2 regions of the Demequina sp. NBRC 110054 genome follow, and region 2 is predicted to be linked to the other one. Evidence: predicted binding sites of a transcription regulator. Region 2 holds the regulator's gene; the other holds the start of a gene.

Region 1 (9,737 bases), on a different contig from region 2:
AGGCGACCCAGGAGGACCCGTGGGCGGTCTACGCCCGCACCCACGCGATCGGCCAGATCGTCCCGGGCAAGGTCACGAAGCTCGTCCCGTTCGGCGCGTTCGTCCGCGTCTTCGAGGGCATCGAGGGCCTGGTGCACATCTCGGAGCTCGCCGTCCGCCACGTCGAGCTGCCCGAGCAGGTCGTCCAGGCCGACGAGGAGGTCTTCGTCAAGATCATCGACATCGACCTCGAGCGTCGCCGCATCTCGCTGTCCATCAAGCAGGCGAACGAGGGCGTCGACCCCGCGGGCGAGGACTTCGACCCCGCGCTCTACGGCATGACGGCCGAGTACGACGAGCAGGGCAACTACAAGTACCCCGAGGGCTTCGACCCGGAGACCCAGGAGTGGCGCGAGGGCTACGAGGAGCAGCGCGAGGCGTGGGAGGCGGAGTACGCCGAGGCCCACGAGCGCTGGGAGGCCCACAAGTCGTTCGTCGCCAAGCAGGACGAGCAGGCTGCCGTCGCCGAGGCGGAGGCCCCGGCTGCCGCGCCGCGCAAGCGCGCGGGCGCCAAGGGTGGCCCGACCTCGTACAGCTCGCAGGACGAGGACTCCGCCGACGCCGGCACGCTGGCCTCGGACGAGCGTCTCGCCGCTCTGCGTGAGAAGCTGACGGGCAACTAAGCATCACCCGTCGAAGGGCCGCGATCCGCAAGGGTCGCGGCCCTTCGTGCTTCCCGCCGACATGCAGTGTGGCGCGCGTCTCTTCCTGTTGCGGAGGCATGCCTCCCGGTGGTTGACTCCCGGGATGCTGCGAATTGGCCTGACCGGCGGCATCGGTGCCGGGAAGTCGACTGCCGCCGCGCGCTTCGAGGAGCTCGGCGCGCGGCTCGTGGATCATGACGAGCTCGCCCGGCGCGCCGTCGAGCCCGGCTCGGCCGCGCTCGTCGACATCGTGCGGGAGTTCGGCGACCGCGTCCTGCGCGATGGCCAGCTCGACCGCAAGGCGCTGGCCGGCATCGTCTTCAACGACCCGGCGGCGCTCGCGCGGCTCAACGGCATCGTCCACCCGACAGTGTTCGCCATGAGCCAGGCGGAGGACCGCAAGGCGCGCAACGACGGCGTGCCCGTCGTCGTGCACGACATCCCGCTCCTGTTCGAGACCGGCTACGGCGACGGGTTCGACATGGTGATCGCGATCCAGGCCGACCACGCGGTGAGGGTCAAGCGACTCATCGACGGCCGGGGGATGCCGCACGCCGAGGCCGTGGCGCGGATGGCCTCACAGGCCACCGATGCGCAACGCGCCACGATCGCCGATGTCGTCCTGGACGGGAACGGCTCTCCCGAGCATCTGCGGGCGCAGGTCGACGAGCTGTGGGGCCGTGTGGTGCCGGGGGCCTCCCGCTAGCCACGCCCCCTTGCGCTCCCTGGGCTGACGCGTGCTCGTGCCAGGTCTCCACGCCCTCGAATGCCTCGTGCAGACGTGCGGATCGGGGCCTGGGGGAGCGGGACGGCGATGTCAGAGCCTCGGCGTACCGTAGTGCCATGACCCCGGACCTGCGCAGAGCCGACCACCCCTTCCAGGTGGTCTCCGAGTACAAGCCGTCGGGCGACCAGCCCAAGGCGATCGACGATCTCGCCCGCCGGATCGATGCGGGCGAGCGGGACGTCGTGCTGCTCGGTGCGACCGGAACGGGAAAGTCCGCGACCACCGCTTGGCTCGTCGAGAGGCTGCAGCGGCCGACGCTTGTGATGGCGCACAACAAGACGCTCGCGGCGCAGCTCGCGAACGAGTTCCGCGAGCTCCTCCCGCACAACGCCGTCGAGTACTTCGTGAGCTACTACGACTACTACCAGCCCGAGGCCTATGTCCCGCAGACGGACACCTTCATCGAGAAGGACTCGTCGATCAACGAGGAGGTCGAGCGGCTGCGCTACTCCGCGACCAACTCACTGCTGACGCGACGCGACGTCGTCGTCGTCTCGTCGGTGTCGTGCATCTACGGTCTCGGCACTCCCGAGGAGTACATCCAGGGCATGGTGACGCTCGCGGTGGGCGATGTCGTGGATCGTGACTCGCTACTGCGGGAGTTCGTGCAGATGCAGTACGCGCGCAACGACCTCGCGTTCACCCGCGGCACGTTCCGCGTGCGTGGCGACACCGTGGAGATCATCCCGGTGTACGAGGAGCTCGCGATCCGCATCGAGATGTTCGGCGACGAGGTCGAGGCGCTCTACACGCTGCATCCGCTCACGGGCGACGTGGTCGAGAAGCGCGAGCAGGTGCACCTGTTCCCGGCCTCGCACTATGTCGCGAGCGAGGAGCGCATGAACGCGGCGATCCGGACCATCGAGCTCGAGCTCGAGGAGCGGCTTCAGGAGCTCGAGCGGCAGAACAAGCTGCTCGAGGCGCAGCGGCTCAAGATGCGCACGACGTTCGACCTCGAGATGATGCGGTCGGTCGGCACCTGCTCGGGCATCGAGAACTACTCGAGGCACATCGAGCAGCGCGAGCAGGGGACGCCCCCTCACACGCTCCTCGACTACTTCCCGGACGACTTCCTGCTCGTGATCGACGAGTCGCACGTGACGGTGCCGCAGATCGGCGCGATGTACGAGGGCGACGCGTCGCGCAAGCGCACCCTGGTCGACCACGGCTTCAGGCTCCCGTCCGCGCTCGACAACCGGCCGCTGAAGTTCCCCGAGTTCCAGGAGCGGATCGGCCAGACCGTGTACCTCTCGGCGACCCCAGGGCAGTACGAGCTCGAGCGCTCCGACGGAGTGGTCGAGCAGATCATCCGCCCGACGGGCCTCGTCGACCCCAAGATCGTCGTCAAGCCGACCGAGGGGCAGATCGACGACCTCCTCGAGGAGATCCGGCTGCGCGTCGAGCGCGACGAGCGCGTGCTCGTGACGACCCTGACCAAGAAGATGGCGGAGGATCTCACCGAGTACCTGTCCGATCGAGAGGTCCGCGTCGAGTACCTCCACTCGGACGTGGACACGCTGCGCCGGGTGGAGCTGCTCCGCGAGCTGCGGCGGGGACGCTTCGACGTGCTCGTGGGCATCAACCTGCTGCGCGAGGGCCTCGACCTTCCGGAGGTCTCTCTCGTGTCGATCCTCGACGCGGACAAGGAGGGGTTCCTCCGCTCGGGGACCTCGCTGATCCAGACGATCGGCCGCGCGGCGCGCAACGTCTCCGGTGAGGTCCACATGTATGCGGACACGATCACGGACTCCATGGCATCCGCGATCGACGAGACCAATCGCCGTCGCGAGATCCAGGTCGCGTACAACACCGAGCACGGCATCGACCCCACGCCGCTGCGCAAGCGCATCGGCGACATCACCGAGATGCTCGCGCGCGAGGAGGCCGACACCGCACAGACCCTCGAGGAGGCGCGCGCGAAGGCCCCGACGCCGAGCACGGTCGACCCGCAGCAGCGCGAGCGGCCCGCCGAGGAGCTCTCCGACCTGATCGAGGAGCTGTCCGCGCAGATGCGCGAGGCCGCCTCCGAGCTGCAGTTCGAGCTCGCGGCGCGGCTGCGCGATGAGATCGGCGAGCTCAAGAAGGAGCTCAGGGGCATGCTCGCCGCGGGCTGACCCCTCGTGCCGCCTCTAGGATGATCGGGTGGAATCACCCCTCGTCTGGACGATCACGCTCGCGGTCATCGTCGGCATGTTCGCCTTCGACTTCTTCGTGGTCGTGGGCCGCCCGCACGTGCCCTCCTTCAAGGAGTCGATGTGGTGGTCCGTGTTCTACATCGGCATCTCGCTCCTGTTCGGAGCGAGCTTCTGGTGGTGGTCCACGCCGGACAAGGGCGCGGAGTTCCTCGCCGGATACGTGACGGAGAAGTCGCTGTCGGTCGACAACCTGTTCGTGTTCCTCGTGATCCTCACGCGCTTCGCGGTGCCGCCCAAGCTGAGGGAGCGGGTGCTTCTCATCGGAATCGCCCTCGCGCTCGTGTTCCGAGGCTTCTTCATCGCCGCCGGCGCCGCGGCGCTCAACGCCTTCCACTGGGTGTTCTTCCTGTTCGGGCTCTTCCTCATCTACACCGCGATCATGGTCGGTCGGGAGGGCGGCGCCGAGGAGGGGGAGACCGAGTACAAGGAGAACGCCTTCATCCGCGCGGTGCGTCGAGCCATGCCGGTGACGGACGGCTACCGCGGCACCCACATGCTCGTCCACGAGCACGGCAAGCGCATGGTGACGCCGCTGCTGCTCGTGGTCGTCGCGCTGGGATCGACCGACGTGATGTTCGCGCTCGACTCGATCCCGGCCATCTTCGGGCTCACGCAGGATCCGTACATCGTCTTCACCGCGAACGCCCTCGCCCTGCTGGGGCTGCGCCAGCTCTTCTTCGTGGTCGATGGCCTGCTCAGCCGCCTCATCTACCTGTCCTACGGCCTTGCAGTCGTGCTCGGGTTCATCGGCGTCAAGATGATCCTCGAGGCCCTGCACGGCAACACGCTGCCGTTCCTCAACGACGGTCAGCCCTTCGAGAGCGTGCCCGTCCCGTCCACGTGGGTGTCGCTCGGGGTGATCGTCGGCGTGCTCGGCACGGCAGCGATCGCCTCGCTGATCGTCTCGCGGCGCACGGGGGAGCATCTGCACGACCCGCGCGAGGATGTCGAACCCGAGCCTCGCACCGACGAGAACGAGCAGGTCTAGCGAGGCCGGCTACCGGCCGTTCGGGCTCAGGCGGGGAAGTCGCGCCCGGGCCACGCGCCGAATGCGGGCCACTCGCGGATGACCCGCTCGGGAACGAGGCCCGCGAGCACGTAGGGATCGTTCGCCACGATGGTCTCCGCCTCGTCGAGCGAGTCGACGTCGAGCACGATGAGCGCACCGGGCTCGAGCTCGTCGCCGTAGCGGCCGATGACGGGCACCTTCCCCTCCGCGGCGAGCGCGCGGAAGTGGCCAAGGTGCTCAGGGCGCCTGGCTGCGCGCTCCTCGGCGCGCTCGTCGTACGTGTAGTGCACTGCGTAGAGGCTCATGGACCCATCCTGTACCACCGGGCGTGCTCCGCGCCCGTGGCGCTCCGCGGCCGCGGCACGCCAGATCCTCTCGGGTGGCACCGGGACGCGACACGCGAACGGCATCGAACAGGTGTTCGAAGCGGGAGCGCGTAGCATTGCCGTGTGAACGACCGGATCCTGGTGCGCGGAGCGCGCGAGCACAACCTCAAGGGCGTCGATCTGGACCTTCCCCGGGACTCTCTCATCGTGTTCTCGGGGCTGTCCGGATCCGGCAAGTCCTCCCTGGCCTTCGACACGATCTTCGCGGAGGGGCAGCGCCGCTACGTCGAGTCGCTGAGCGCGTACGCGCGCCAGTTCCTCGGGCAGATGGACAAGCCCGACGTCGACTTCATCGAGGGCCTGTCGCCGGCGGTGTCCATCGATCAGAAGTCGACGAACCGCAACCCGCGCTCGACCGTGGGCACGATCACCGAGGTCTACGACTACCTGCGCCTGCTCTACGCGCGCGTCGGCACGCCGCATTGCCCCGTGTGCGGCGAGGAGATCCGCTCGCAGACTCCGCAGCAGATCGTCGACTCGGTGCTCGCGCTTCCCGAGGGCACGCGCTACCAGGTGCTCGCGCCGGTGGTGCGCGGCCGCAAGGGCGAGTACCAGGACCTCTTCGAGGAGCTCCAGCAGCAGGGCTTCGCCCGCGCCCGCGTCGACGGCGAGACGGTGCAGCTCACCGAGCCTCCGCAGCTCGAGAAGAAGCTCAAGCACGACATCGAGGTCGTCGTCGATCGCCTCGTCGCCCGCGACGGCGTCCGGCAGCGCCTTGCCGACTCGGTCGAGACCGCGTTGCGGATCGCGGACGGCCTCGTCGTGATCGACCCCGTCGACGGCGAGCTCCCGCAGCGCCGCTACAGCGAGAAGCGCGCGTGCCCCAACGATCACGTGCTGACGCTCGAGGAGATGGAGCCTCGCACGTTCTCGTTCAACGCCCCGTACGGCGCCTGCCCCGAGTGCACGGGCATCGGCGTGCGCCTCGAGGTCGACCCCGAGCTCGTCATCCCGGACCCGCAGAGGACGCTCAACGAGGGCGCGGTCGCGCCGTGGGCCCAGACGTCCTCGGAGTACTTCGGGCGCACGGTCGCGGCGCTGGCCGACGAGCTCGACTTCTCGCTCGACGAGCCGTGGGAGAACCTGCCGAAGGCCGCGAGGAACGCGATCCTCAACGGCAAGGACTACAAGGTCCACGTGCGCTTCAAGAACCGCTTCGGCCGTGAGCGCCAGTACACGACGGGCTTCGAGGGCGTCGTGACGTGGCTCGAGCGCCTCCACGAGCAGACGGAGTCGGACTTCTCGCGAGAGAAGTACGAGGCCTACATGCGCGAGGTCGACTGCCCCGTGTGCAAGGGTTCGCGCCTCAAGCCCGAGGTGCTCGCGGTGACGATCGGCGGCCGGTCGATCGCGGAGGTCTGCGATCTGTCGATCGCCGACGCTCGGGACTTCCTCGCGACCGCCGAGCTCGACGAGCGCGGCCGCTCGATCGCTGTCCAGGTGCTCAAGGAGATCGACGCGCGGCTGGGCTTCCTGCTCGACGTCGGCCTCGACTACCTCACGATGTCGCGCGCGGCCGGCACCCTCTCGGGCGGCGAGGCGCAGCGCATCCGGCTCGCGACCCAGATCGGCTCCGGCCTGGTCGGCGTGCTCTACGTGCTCGACGAGCCGAGCATCGGCCTGCATCAGCGCGACAACCGGCGCCTGATCGACACGCTCACGAGGCTTCGCGACCTGGGCAACACGCTCATCGTCGTCGAGCACGACGAGGACACGATCCGCACCGCCGACTGGGTCGTCGACGTGGGCCCCGGCGCGGGGGAGCACGGCGGCGAGGTCGTCCACTCGGGATCGTACGAGGACCTGCTCGCCAACGAGCGGTCGGTCACGGGCGCCTACGTGTCGGGACGCCGGTCCATCGAGGCGCCCGCCGAGAGGCGCGAGCTGACCAAGGGACGCGAGCTCGTCGTGGTCGGTGCCCGCGAGAACAACCTGCGGAACATCGACGTGACGTTCCCGCTCGGCGTCCTCACCGCGGTCACGGGAGTCTCGGGCTCCGGCAAGTCGACCCTCGTGAACTCGATCCTCTACACGAGCCTCGCGAACACGCTCAACCACGCGCGTCAGGTCGCGGGTCGGCACACGCGCATCACCGGCACCGACCACCTGGACAAGATCGTCCACGTGGATCAGGGGCCGATCGGCCGCACTCCGCGCTCCAACCCGGCGACGTACACGGGCGTGTGGGACAAGGTCCGCAAGCTCTTCGCCGACACCACCGAGGCGAAGGTGCGCGGCTACGGCCCCGGACGATTCTCCTTCAACGTCAAGGGCGGACGATGCGAGTCTTGCTCGGGTGACGGCACGCTCAAGATCGAGATGAACTTCCTTCCCGACGTCTACGTGCCGTGCGAGGTGTGCAAGGGCGCGCGGTACAACCGGGAGACGCTCGAGGTGCACTTCAAGGGCAAGACCGTCGCCGACGTGCTCGACATGCCGATCGAGGAGGCCGCGGAGTTCTTCGAGGCGATTCCCTCGATCTCAAGACATCTGCGCACGCTCGTCGACGTCGGTCTCGGCTACGTGCGCCTGGGGCAGCCGGCGCCGACCCTGTCCGGCGGCGAGGCGCAGCGCGTGAAGCTCGCGGCCGAGCTCCAGCGCCGCTCGACGGGCCGGACGGTCTACGTCCTCGACGAGCCGACCACCGGACTGCACTTCGAGGACGTCCGCAAGCTGCTGCTTGTGCTCCAGGGCCTCGTCGAGAAGGGCAACACGGTCATCGTGATCGAGCACAACCTCGACGTCATCAAGTCCGCCGACTGGGTCATCGACATGGGGCCCGAGGGCGGTTCCGGCGGCGGCATCGTCGTCGCGGAGGGCACGCCCGAGGAGGTCGCGGACGTCGAGGCGAGCCACACGGGTCGGTTCCTCGCGGAGATCCTCGGCGTCGGTGCCCCCGCGTAGGCTGGCGCGGTGACGAACCCCGCCGACTACAGGCCCGCGACCGGGACGATCCCGGCGCGCCCGGGCGTCTACCGCTTCAGGGACCCCCACGGCCGCGTCGTGTACGTGGGGAAGGCCAAGAGCCTGCGCGCGCGCCTGCAGAACTACTTCCAGCCGCTCGAGCGACTGCACCCGCGCACCCGCGCGATGGTGACGACCGCATCGTCCGTGGAATGGACCGTGGTCCGCAACGAGGTCGAGGCCCTGATCCTCGAGCACACGTGGATCAAGGAGTACGACCCGCGGTTCAACGTGGTCTTCCGCGACGACAAGTCGTACCCGTTCCTCGCCGTCACCATGAACGAGCAGTTCCCCCGCATGCAGGTCATGCGCGGTGACCGCCGCAAGGGCGTGCGGTACTTCGGTCCGTACGCGAAGGCGTGGGCCATCCGGGAGACCGTCGACACGCTGCTCACGGTGCTGCCGATGCGCACGTGCGCCGCCGCGGTCTTCCGCAAGGCCGAGCGCCAGGGCCGTCCCTGCCTGCTCGGCTACATCGACAAGTGCGCGGCGCCGTGCGTGGGCAAGATCTCGCCCGAGGACCACCGTGACCTCGCCGACCGGGTCTGCCAGGTCCTCGGCGGCGACGCGAAGCCGCTGATCCGCGACCTTGCGAGGCAGATGGAGGACGCGGCGGCGCGTGAGGAGTTCGAGGTGGCGGCGCGCGCACGCGACAGGCTCGAGGCGCTGCGCAGCGTGCTCGAGCGCAACGCGATCGTGCTGTCGCAGGGCACCGACGTGGACGTGTTCAGCCTGATCGACGAGGACCTCGAGGCGTCGGCACACGTGTTCCGCGTGCGCGACGGCCGCATCGCGGGGGAGCGCGGCTGGGTCGTCGACAAGCCCGAGCCGCTGAACTCGGCGCAGATGATCACCCAGCTGGTCCAGGAGGCGTACGCGTCGGTCGAGTCGGGGGACATCCCGCCCGAGGTGCTCGTGCCGGTGCTTCCGGACGATGCGGCGCCGCTCGCCGACTGGCTCGCCGGGGTGCGCGGTGCGAAGGTCTCGCTCCGCACCCCCGAGCGAGGCAAGAAAGCCGAGCTCGCGGCCACGGGACGACAGAATGCGCAGCAGGTGCTCGACCAGCATCGCCTCAAGCGCGCCTCCGATCTCACGAGCAGGTCCCAGGCGCTCCAGGAGCTCCAGGAGGCGCTCGGCATGTCCGAGGCGCCGCTGCGGATCGAGTGCTACGACATCTCCCACACCCAGGGCACGAACATGGTGGGCTCGATGGTCGTCTTCGAGGACGCGCTTCCGCGCAAGGCCGAGTATCGGCAGTTCACCGTGCGGGACGCGGCCGACGACACCGCCGCGATGGACGAGGTGCTCACGCGGCGCTTCCAGCGCCTGCTCGCCGATCGGGAGCTGCCTCCCGAGGAGCGCGAGTCGTCGCGCTTCGCGTATCCGCCACAGCTCGTGGTGGTCGACGGAGGGCTGCCTCAGGTCGAGGCCGCACGGCGCGTCCTTGAGCGGCTGGGCATCGACGACGTCGCGCTGGTCGGTCTCGCGAAGCGCCTCGAGGAGGTGTGGGTGCCGGGGGAGGAGTTCCCCGTGATCCTGCCGCGCGGCTCCGAGCCTCTGTACCTCCTCCAGCGCGTGCGCGACGAGGCCCACCGCTTCGCGATCACCGCGCACCGCAGGAAGCGGGGCAAGGCGATGAAGGCCTCCGCGCTCGACGAGATCCCCGGGGTCGGGCCGGCGCGGGCCAAGTCGCTCGTGACGCACTTCGGCTCC
Region 2 (9,737 bases):
TGCAGTTCTACCGGGGCATGGACATCGGGACCGCCAAGATCTCGGACGACGAGCGCGAGGGCATCCCGCACCACGAGCTCGACTGGCTCGACGTGACCGAGGACGCCTCGGTCGCGCGCTTCCAGGAGCGTGCGCGCGCCGACATCGACGCGATTCACGCGCGCGGAGGGCGGGCCGTCGTCGTGGGCGGCTCGGGACTGTATCTTCGGGCGCTGCTCGACGTCTTCGAGTTCCCCGCGACCGATCCCGAGCTGCGCGCCCGCCTCGAGGCGCGCGCGGAGGCCGAGGGGCCCGGAGTCCTTCATCGCGAGCTCGCCGCGCTCGACCCCGATGGAGCGCGGGCCCTCGACCCGCGCAATGAGCGACGCGTCGTGCGCGCGCTCGAGGTCGTCACGCTCACGGGCAAGCCGTTCGGCACCTCGCTGCCGCGCCATCAGTACGCGATCCCCGCGATGCAGGTGGGCCTCGAGCTCGGATACGACGTGCTCGACCCCCGCATCGAGGACCGCGTGACGCGCATGTGGGAGGGCGGGCTCGTCGACGAGACGCTCGCGCTGATCGACGCCGGCCTGCGTGAGGGAACCACCGCGCGCCGTGCGGTCGGCTACGCGGAGACCCTCAGGCATCTCGACGGTGAGCTCGACGAGGCCGAGACCAGGGAGCTCATCGCCCAGCACACGCGTCGGCTCGCGCGCCGCCAGCGTCGCTGGTTCAACCCGGACCCGCGCGTCGGTTGGGTGCCGGCGCCAGCGGATGCGGCGGACGTAGGCAGGGCCGCGCGGGCCGCCCTCGCGATCGTCGACGCGGGCGGTCGACCCGGTGACGCCCCCGTAGGGTAGGAGCCATGACGACGCTGCACTTCACCAAGGGACACGGCACCGAGAACGACTTCGTGCTGCTGTTCGACGAGCGCGGCGAGCTCGACGTCACTCCCGAGAGGGTGCGCTTCCTGTGCGAGCGCCGCGCCGGCATCGGCGGTGACGGTATGATCCGCGCGGTGCGCGCGGGCTCGCTCGATGCAGGCGCCGGCTTCGCCCCCGACACGTGGTTCATGGACTACTGGAACGGTGACGGCACGACGTCCGAGATGTGCGGCAACGGCGTGCGCGTCTTCGCGCGCTTCCTCGAGCGCGAGGCCGGGGTCGACCTCGCGGGCGGGCTCGCGATCGGCACGCGCGCGGGGGAGCGCACCGTCACGGCGTTGGGCGATGGGCGCTACTCGGTCGGGATGGGCCGATGGATCGTGTCCGAGGACGACGCGGTGGTGACCGCGGCGGGTCTCATGCCTCCCCGGCTCGCGCAGCCGGTCGATGTCGGCAATCCCCACCACGTCGTCGCGCTCGCCTCCGTGGACGAGCTCGAGGCGCTCGATCTGCACGAGGCGCCCGTGGTCGACCCACTGCCGCCCGAGGGGTCCAACGTCGAGTTCGTCGTGATGCTCGGCATCGAGCAGGGCGAGGGCGAGCCCCGCGGGCGCGTGCGGATGCGCGTGCACGAGCGGGGCGTCGGCGAGACTCGGTCGTGCGGCACGGGCGCATGCGCGGTAGCGCTCGCCATGCGGTCGTGGGCGGGGGAGTCCTCGCCGGCCGTGTGGGACATCGAGGTGCCCGGCGGGGAGGTCACGGTGCGCATCGAGCCCGATCACACCGTCCTCGAGGGACCAGCGGTGCTCATCGCCGACGGCTCGGTCTCGCTCCCGGACTAGCCATGTCACGGTCCGAGCGCCCCGGCGACGCCTCTCGGATCGACTCGGCCCCGCGCCTCGAGCCCGCGGACGTCGGCGCATGGCGGGACTGGCTCGACGCGCATCACGCGGACGCGTCCGGCGTGTGGGTCGCGTTCCTCCGCAAGGGTGCGCAGGTGCCGGGGATCACCTACGACGACGTCGTGCGGCAGGTGCTGTGCTTCGGGTGGATCGACGGGACGACGCGGCGGCTCGACGACGCCCGCACGTGGCAGTACTGCGCTCCCCGCAAGCGAGGCTCGGGATGGGCGCGCAGCAACAAAGAGCGGATCGCGCAGCTCGACGCCGAGGGCCTGCTCGCGCCGGCTGGCAAGGCGGTCATCGCCGCGGCGCAGGCGGACGGGTCATGGACGATGCTGGACGACGTCGAGGCCCTGATCGTTCCTTCCGACCTGGAGGCGGCCCTCGCGAGTCGATCGGGTGCGCGAGAGGCATGGGAGGGATTCACGGCCTCGGTCCGCAAGCAACTGCTCGGTCACGTGGCCACGGCGAAGCGTCCCGGTACGCGGCAGGCGAGGGTCGAGGCGATCAGCGACGCGGCCGCGCGGGGCGAGGCCTTGGGGCAGCAACGACCCTGAAATCGGATCCGGGCGAGCGAGCACATCGTCCCGGCTCCCGCATCGTCCCTGGTCAGGAGGCCTGGGCCGCCTCGACCCGGAGGACCCTGAAGCCCTTCGCCGACGCGATCTTCTCGACGTGGCCCCACGCCCCGGTGCCCTCGCCGATGTCGGCGAGCCAGGCCATGAGCGAGTCCGCACCGAGGTTCTTCTGGACCACGAGGTAGGCGACGCCGCCGGGCGCGAGCCGGGGCAGCCACTTGAGGAGAAGCTCGCGCAGCGCGGTCTTGCCGATCCGGATCGGCGGGTTGGACCAGATCACGTCGAAGCGCTGGTCGACCGGGACCGCGTCGGGCACGGCGGCCACGATCGGCGCGAGGGGGGCGACGGCGTTGACGCGCTCGACGTTGCGGCACAGCAGGTCGAGGGCGCGCTCGTTGACGTCCACGGCGGTCACGTTCGCGTGGGGCGAGCGCAGCGCGGCGGTCAGCGCGATCGGACCCCAGCCGCAGCCGAGGTCGAGCACGCGTCCGTGCGGGTTGGGCGCGGTGCGCAGCAGCACCTGCGTGCCGCGGTCCACGTGATCGGGGGAGAAGACGCCGGGCGCCGTCTCGAGGGTCAGATCCTTGCCGGCGAGCGTCACGGAGATCGTGCGCCTCTCATCGGGCGAGGCTGGCTGCGCGCTGAAGTAGTGGTCGTCGCTCACGCCTGAAGCGTAACCTTCCCCGGACCATGGCTCAGGGCATCCGCGGGGTGAGACAATGGATCACCTATGACAGACCGCCTTCACCGCATCGACGACGACCTCGACACCGTCATGGACGACGGGCCCCTGGAGGACCGCGCGTCCGCCCCCGACGACGACGCGCGGACCGACGCCGTGCTCGAGCGGATCCTGTCGCGCTCGGGCACTGCGGTGAGCGAGGGCGCGACCTCGGAGACCGACTACGACGGTGACCAGTACGACCGTGAGGAGCGCGCCGCGCTGCGTCGCGTCGCGGGGCTCTCGACGGAGCTCGAGGACGTCACCGAGGTCGAGTACCGCCAGCTGCGCCTCGAGCGCGTCGTGCTCGTCGGCCAGTGGTCGCACGGCACCGCGCAGGACGCCGAGATCGGTCTGCGCGAGCTCGCCGCCCTCGCCGAGACGGCCGGTTCCGAGGTTCTCGACGGCGTCCTCCAGCGTCGTCCGCATCCCGACCCCGCCACCTACATCGGCGCGGGCAAGGCCCAGGAGGTCCACGATCTCGTCAAGGCCGTCGGGGCTGACACCGTCATCGTCAACGACGATCTCGCGCCCAGCCAGCGGCGCGCGCTCGAGGACGTCGTCAAGGTCAAGGTCATCGACCGCACCGCGCTGATCCTCGACATCTTCGCGCAGCACGCGAAGTCCCGTGAGGGCAAGGCCCAGGTCGAGCTCGCGCAGCTCGAGTACCTGCTGCCGCGCCTGCGCGGCTGGGGTGACTCGATGTCCCGCCAGGCCGGTGGTCGCGTCGCGGGCGGTGAGGGCATCGGCTCACGCGGTCCCGGTGAGACGAAGATCGAGCTCGACCGTCGCCGCATCCGCACGCGCATGGCGATGCTGCGCCGCCAGATCAAGGCGATGGAGCCCGCGCGCGCGGTGCGTCGAGAGCGCAGGCTCGGACTTCCGAACGTCGCGATCGTGGGCTACACGAACGCCGGCAAGTCGTCCCTGCTCAACCGCGTGACCGGCGCGGGCGTGCTGGTCGAGAACGCACTCTTCGCGACCCTCGACCCGACCGTGCGACGCTCTCAGACCCCGGACGGGCGCGCCTTCACGGTGTCCGACACCGTCGGGTTCGTGAAGGACCTTCCGCACCAGCTCGTCGCGGCCTTCGCGTCGACCCTCGAGGAGGCGGCCCACGCCGACCTCGTCCTGCACGTCGTCGACGCCGCCCACCCGGACCCCGAGGGGCAGATCCGCGCGGTGCACGAGGTGCTCGCGGACGTTCCGGGCGCGACCGACGTCCCCGAGCTGCTGGTCCTCAACAAATGCGACGTCGCGGATGCCGCGACCGTGCTGCAGCTCAGGTCCCGCCGCGAGCGGTCGGTCGAGGTGTCCGCGCTCACGGGCGAAGGCGTCGCAGAGCTCATGGACGTCATCGGCGAGATGCTGCCCCGACCCGGGGTCAAGGTCGACCTCGTCGTGCCCTACACGCGCGGCGACCTCATCAGCGAGGCACACACGCACGGCGAGGTGCTCGGCGAGAGCCACGAGGCCGACGGCACCCACCTGGTCGCGCTCGTCGACGAGTCGCTCGCGGCCCGCCTGGAGGCGAGCGCGGCGGCCGCCTCGTGACGCCGGCCCCCCACGCGGAGGTTGAGGACCTCGATCGGGACGATGCGGTCGTCGCTGAGGGATCGGACGTCGCCCTCGACGACCCGCACGAGGTCGCGGAGCTGCTCGAGGCCGCGGTCGAGGCGCTGTCGGGCCGCCCTCGCGAGGGGCAGCAGCGGATGGCCGCCGTGGTGGCGAAGGCCCTGCACGACGGAGAGCATGCACTCGTGCAGGCCGGCACGGGAACCGGAAAGTCCCTCGGCTACTTGGTGCCCGCGGTCGCGCACGCGGCGCGCACGGGCCAGCGGATCGTCGTCTCCACCGCGACGCTCGCTCTCCAGCGGCAGGTCTACACGAAGGACCTGCCGATGGTCCTCGACGCCCTCGAGCCGGTCCTCGGCAAGCGGCCGGGCGTCGCTCTGTTCAAGGGGCGCTCGAACTACCTGTGCGTGCACCGCCTCGGCGGCGGCTACCCCGAGCCCGACGACGATCGACTCTTCGACGTCGGCCCGACGAGCGACCTCGGTCGCGAGGTCGCGCGCCTGCATCAGTGGGCGGACGAGACCGAGACCGGCGACCGCGACGACCTTGTCCCGGGCGTGTCCGGCAGGGCGTGGGCGCAGGTCTCCGTGTCCGGGCGCGAGTGCCTCGACAGTAAGTGCCCGATGGCGGACGAGTGCTTCTCCCAGCGCGCGCGCAAGGAGGCGACCGACGCGCGCATCGTCGTGACGAACCACGCGGTGCTCGGGGTGCAGGCCGCGAGTCACGACCTGCTCGGCGAGCACGACGTGCTGATCGTCGATGAGGCGCACGAGCTGGTCCAGCGCATCACCTCGGCCGCCACGCACGAGCTCACGGTGCGCGGGCTCGACCGCGCGGCGAGCGCCGTGCGGCGCTGCGGCAGGACGACGGACGACCTGGACCGCGCCGCGCGCGCCGTCGACTCCGCCCTCGGCGACCTCACGGTCGGGCGCCTGCGCCGCGGCCTGCCCGAGGAGCTCGCCGCCGCGGTCGAGCTGGTCCGCGGCGCCGCGCGCACGCTGCTCACAGAGGTCGCGAAGACGCAGGAGCAGGCGGGAGCGGCGGCGAAGATGGCGAGCGCGGCGCTCACCGAGATCGTCGACGTGTGCGCCGAGCTGCAGGGGGAGGAGGGGCGCTACGTCATCTGGCTCGCTCCTCCGGACGGCGAGTACGACGAGGAGCGGCCCTCGCGCATCGTCGCGGCTCCGCTCGACGTCGCGGGGCTGATCGGGCACCGGCTGGCCGAGGAGAAGTCCGCGGTGTTCACCTCGGCGACGCTCGCTCTCGGGGGCGGCTTCGACTCGATCGCGCGCCACCTCGGGATGGACGACCCCGTGACCCTCGACGCGGGCAGTCCCTTCGACTATGGCCGCCAGGGCATCCTCTACGTCGCGTCCCACCTTCCGCGCCCCACGCAGGGCGGGATCTCCGAGGAGGCGATCGAGGAGCTCGTCGCGCTCGTCGAGGCCGCGGGAGGCAGGACGCTCGGCCTCTTCAGCTCGCATCGGGCGGCCCAGGCTGCGACCGAGGCGCTGCGCGAGCGGCTCGATCTGCCCGTGCTCAACCAGAAGGACGACCAGCTCCCTACTCTCGTGAAGCAGTTCGCGGAGGACCCGCGCGCGTGCCTGTTTGGGTCCACCTCGCTGTGGCAGGGCATCGACGTGCCGGGAGCGACGGCATCGCTCGTGGTGATCGACCGCATCCCGTTCCCGAGACCCGACGACCCGGTGTCGCAGGCACGTACCGAGGCCGTGGGCGCCGCAGGGGGCAATGGCTTCATGGCGGTCAGCGCGACGCATGCCGCACTGCTCATGGCACAGGGCGCGGGACGCCTGATCCGATCCATGGATGACCGCGGCGTGGTCGCGGTGCTCGACTCGCGGCTCAAGACCGCGCGCTACGGAGGGTTCCTCGCCCGGTCGATGCCGCCCCTGTGGGGAACGACGGATCGCGAGGCGGTCCTCGGAGCGCTGCGGCGCCTGGACGATGCGGCGTGCGCCGACGGTCGGTAGGGGCCGCGTGGCGCGTCGCGCACACCTGCGGGGTGTCGCTGGGAAGTGTGCTGCAGTCCCGCCTAGGGCCGGGGAGCGCTAGAGGCGGCGCATGACAGACACGACCTTGCCCATGATCTGGGCATGCGTGCCATCGATCGGCGTGTAGGCGGGGTTGTGCGGCATGAGCCACACCTGACCGTCGCGTCGCCGGAAGGTCTTCACGGTTGCCTCGTCGTCGAGCAGCGCGGCCACGATGTCGCCGTTCTCGCACGTCGCCTGCCGGCGGACGACGACCCAGTCGCCGTCGCAGATCGCGGCGTCGATCATCGAGTCTCCGGAGACGTTGAGCATGAACAGCTCGCCCTCGCCCGTGAGCTGGCGGGGGAGCGTGAAGACGTCCTCGACCGCCTGATCCGCGAGGATCGGGCCACCCGCGGCGATCCGGCCGACGAGCGGCACGCCGACCGTCGGGCCGTCCGCGAGGGCCGCGGGGACGGCCGCGGCCTCGGGAAGCTCCGGGGGAGCCGCGGCATCCTCGGGCATGACGACCTCGATCGCGCGCGGGCGGTGCGGGTCGCGGCGCAGGAAGCCCTTGGACTCGAGCGCGCTGAGCTGATGCTTGACCGATGAGGTCGACGTGAGCCCGACGGCCTCCCCGATCTCGCGCATCGACGGCGGGTAGCCGCGCGAGGCGACCGAGTCGCGGATGTGCTCGAGGATCAGGCGCTGCCTGTCGGTGAGGGCGTTCTCCGCGTGCACGTCCGGGAACGCGTGGATCGTCGCGTCCTGCCGATCGCCGTCAGCCATGGTGTCGCCCTCCGTCCGAGCCGGGATGTCAGACCCCGGTGATTCCTTTGTCTCGAACCTAGGGCAGACGAGTGGCCAAATCAAACATTTGTTCGAGCGTGTCTTGTGAATGTCGCCACTCGGTGCTACAACTAGAACAGACGTTCGATAGAACATATGTTCGAAGGAGGATGACATGTCGATCGGAAACGTGACCGTGACCGCACCCCGGACGGCCTCTGCCCGCCTGCGTCGGGCGCTCGTGCTGATGGTGCTCCTCGCCCTCGCGATGCTCATCGCGCCCCGCGCGCTCGCGGGTGCCGACGCGGTGCCCGTCGAGTCGTCGCTTACCTCGTACACCGTCGCGACCGGGGACACGCTTTGGGAGATCGCCTCGGCGCTCACGCCTGCTGGCGACGACGTGTCGGAGACCGTCGCAGAGATCGTCGAGATCAACCGCATGGCGGACTCGTCGCTCATGGCCGGCGAGCAGATCCTGATCCCGATCGAGAGCTGATCCGGAGCGGCGCAGGTGCCCTCCCTCGAAGACTCCCGTGACCCCCGAAGTCTTCCAAGCGGCCGATGCTCGCAGTCGGACTTGCGTGCGCCGGGACGATATGTGCGTGACTGGTGTGAATCGTGGGAGAGTAGGGGCATGTATTGCCCGTTCTGCAGGAACCCTGACTCCAGGGTCGTCGACTCACGCGTCGCCGACGACGGCGGTCAGATCCGGCGTCGTCGAGAGTGCCCGAGCTGCGGCAAGCGCTTCTCGACCGTCGAGACCCCCACGCTGATGGTGGTCAAGAGGACGGGTGTCGCCGAGCCGTTCAGCCGCGACAAGGTCGTCACCGGTGTGCGCAAGGCGTGCCAGGGGCGCCCCGTGAGCGACGACGATCTCGTGAAGCTCGCCTACCGCGTCGAGGACACCATCCGCGAGGGCGGTCAGGCCGAGATCAACGCCCTCGACATCGGGCGTGCGATCCTTGCGCCGCTGCGCGACCTCGACGAGATCGCCTACCTGCGATTCGCGAGCGTGTATCAGGCGTTCGACACCCTCGACGACTTCCAAGCCGCGATCGACCGGCTCCGCGCCGAGGACGCCGCGCGCGAGAAGTAGGCGCGATCCGAGAGAGGCGGCCGCCCGTGGGCCTCTTGCCGTTCGGGTGCGCCACCGGGCCGATGCTCGACGGAGGCGGCGTGCCCTTGCCGGGGCGCTAGGCGCAGCGCACACGAGAGAGCCCGCCGCGGACCAGGGTCCGGGCGGGCTCCTTCGTCGGGTGATCGGGTCAGGAAACGACGCGCACCTTCACGGTCCCGGGCATCCCGCGCAGCTCCTCGACCGTCTCGCGGCTCAGGCCCGAGGCGACGTCCGTCACCACGTAGCCGAGCTCTCCGCGGGTCGAGAGCATCTGCGCGTCGATGTTCACGCCGTGCGCCGCGAAGACCTGGTTGACCGCGGCGAGGACGCCGGGCACGTTGGCGTGCAGGTGGGCGACGCGGTGCGAGCCCTGGACCTGCTCGAGCGACAGGCTCGGCAGGTTGACCGACAGCGACGTCGACGCGTGCTTGACGTAGTCGCGCAGGCGTGAGGCGACGAACTGACCGATGTCGCGCTGCGCCTCCTCGGTCGAGCCGCCGATGTGCGGCGTGAGGATCACGTTGCGCTTGCCGCGCAGGGGCGACTCGAACAGGTCGCCCTTCTTCTTGGGCTCGACGGGGAAGACGTCGAGCGCGGCTCCGCCGATCGCGCCCGACTCGAGCGCCTCGCCGAGCGCCTCCATGTCGGTGATGAATCCGCGCGAGAGGTTCAGGAACTTGGCGCCGGGCTTCATCGCGGCGAACTGCTCGCGGCCGAAGAAGTTCTGGTTGCCCGCGCGGCCGTCGACGTGCAGCGTGACGATGTCGGCCTCGCCGAGCAGCGCCTCGAGCGAGGGCATCGGCGTCGCGTTGCCGAGCGCGAGCTTCTCCGAGGTGTCGTAGAAGATCACGTTCATGCCGAGCGCCTCGGCGATCACGGACAGCTGCGAGCCGATGTTGCCGTAGCCCACGATGCCGAGCGTGCGGCCGCGGATCTCGTGCGAGCCCTCGGCGGTCTTCGACCACACACCCTCGTGCATCTGGTTGTTGTGCTCGGCGAGCCGACGCGTGAGCGAGATCATCTCGGACACGGCCATCTCGACCACGGAGCGCGTGTTCTGGAAAGGCGCGTTGAACGCGGCGACGCCGTGACGCGCGGCCGCGTCCAGCTCGATCTGGTTCGTGCCGATCGAGAACGCGCCGACCGCGAGGAGCGAGGGCGAGGCCTCGATCACGCGCTCGGTCAGGTGGGTCTTGGAGCG

Evidence for each region. Region 2 encodes LexA, which represses DNA repair genes until DNA is damaged. Its sites were predicted from a motif close to TCGAACANNTGTTCGA; they were not measured.
Region 1: the regulator LexA is predicted to act here: its motif matches at 5,084-5,099, upstream of uvrA (excinuclease ABC subunit UvrA).

Annotation. Positions count from the first base shown of each region.
Region 1 is NZ_BBRK01000005.1:106,917-116,653, forward strand. Features, by position in the region: gene rpsA (30S ribosomal protein S1) at 1-662, shown strand, start outside; gene coaE (dephospho-CoA kinase) at 787-1,389, shown strand; gene uvrB (excinuclease ABC subunit UvrB) at 1,527-3,584, shown strand; gene B7K23_RS09780 (TerC family protein) at 3,613-4,653, shown strand; gene B7K23_RS09785 (YciI family protein) at 4,680-4,979, opposite strand; gene uvrA (excinuclease ABC subunit UvrA) at 5,124-7,964, shown strand; gene uvrC (excinuclease ABC subunit UvrC) at 7,974-9,737, shown strand, end outside.
Region 2 is NZ_BBRK01000006.1:133,516-143,252, reverse strand. Features, by position in the region: gene miaA (tRNA (adenosine(37)-N6)-dimethylallyltransferase MiaA) at 1-839, shown strand, start outside; gene dapF (diaminopimelate epimerase) at 845-1,705, shown strand; gene B7K23_RS13320 (YdeI family protein) at 1,708-2,322, shown strand; gene B7K23_RS13315 (class I SAM-dependent methyltransferase) at 2,375-3,007, opposite strand; gene hflX (GTPase HflX) at 3,119-4,618, shown strand; gene B7K23_RS13305 (ATP-dependent DNA helicase) at 4,615-6,630, shown strand; gene lexA (transcriptional repressor LexA) at 6,709-7,419, opposite strand; gene B7K23_RS13295 (LysM peptidoglycan-binding domain-containing protein) at 7,595-7,915, shown strand; gene nrdR (transcriptional regulator NrdR) at 8,054-8,515, shown strand; gene serA (phosphoglycerate dehydrogenase) at 8,685-9,737, opposite strand, start outside.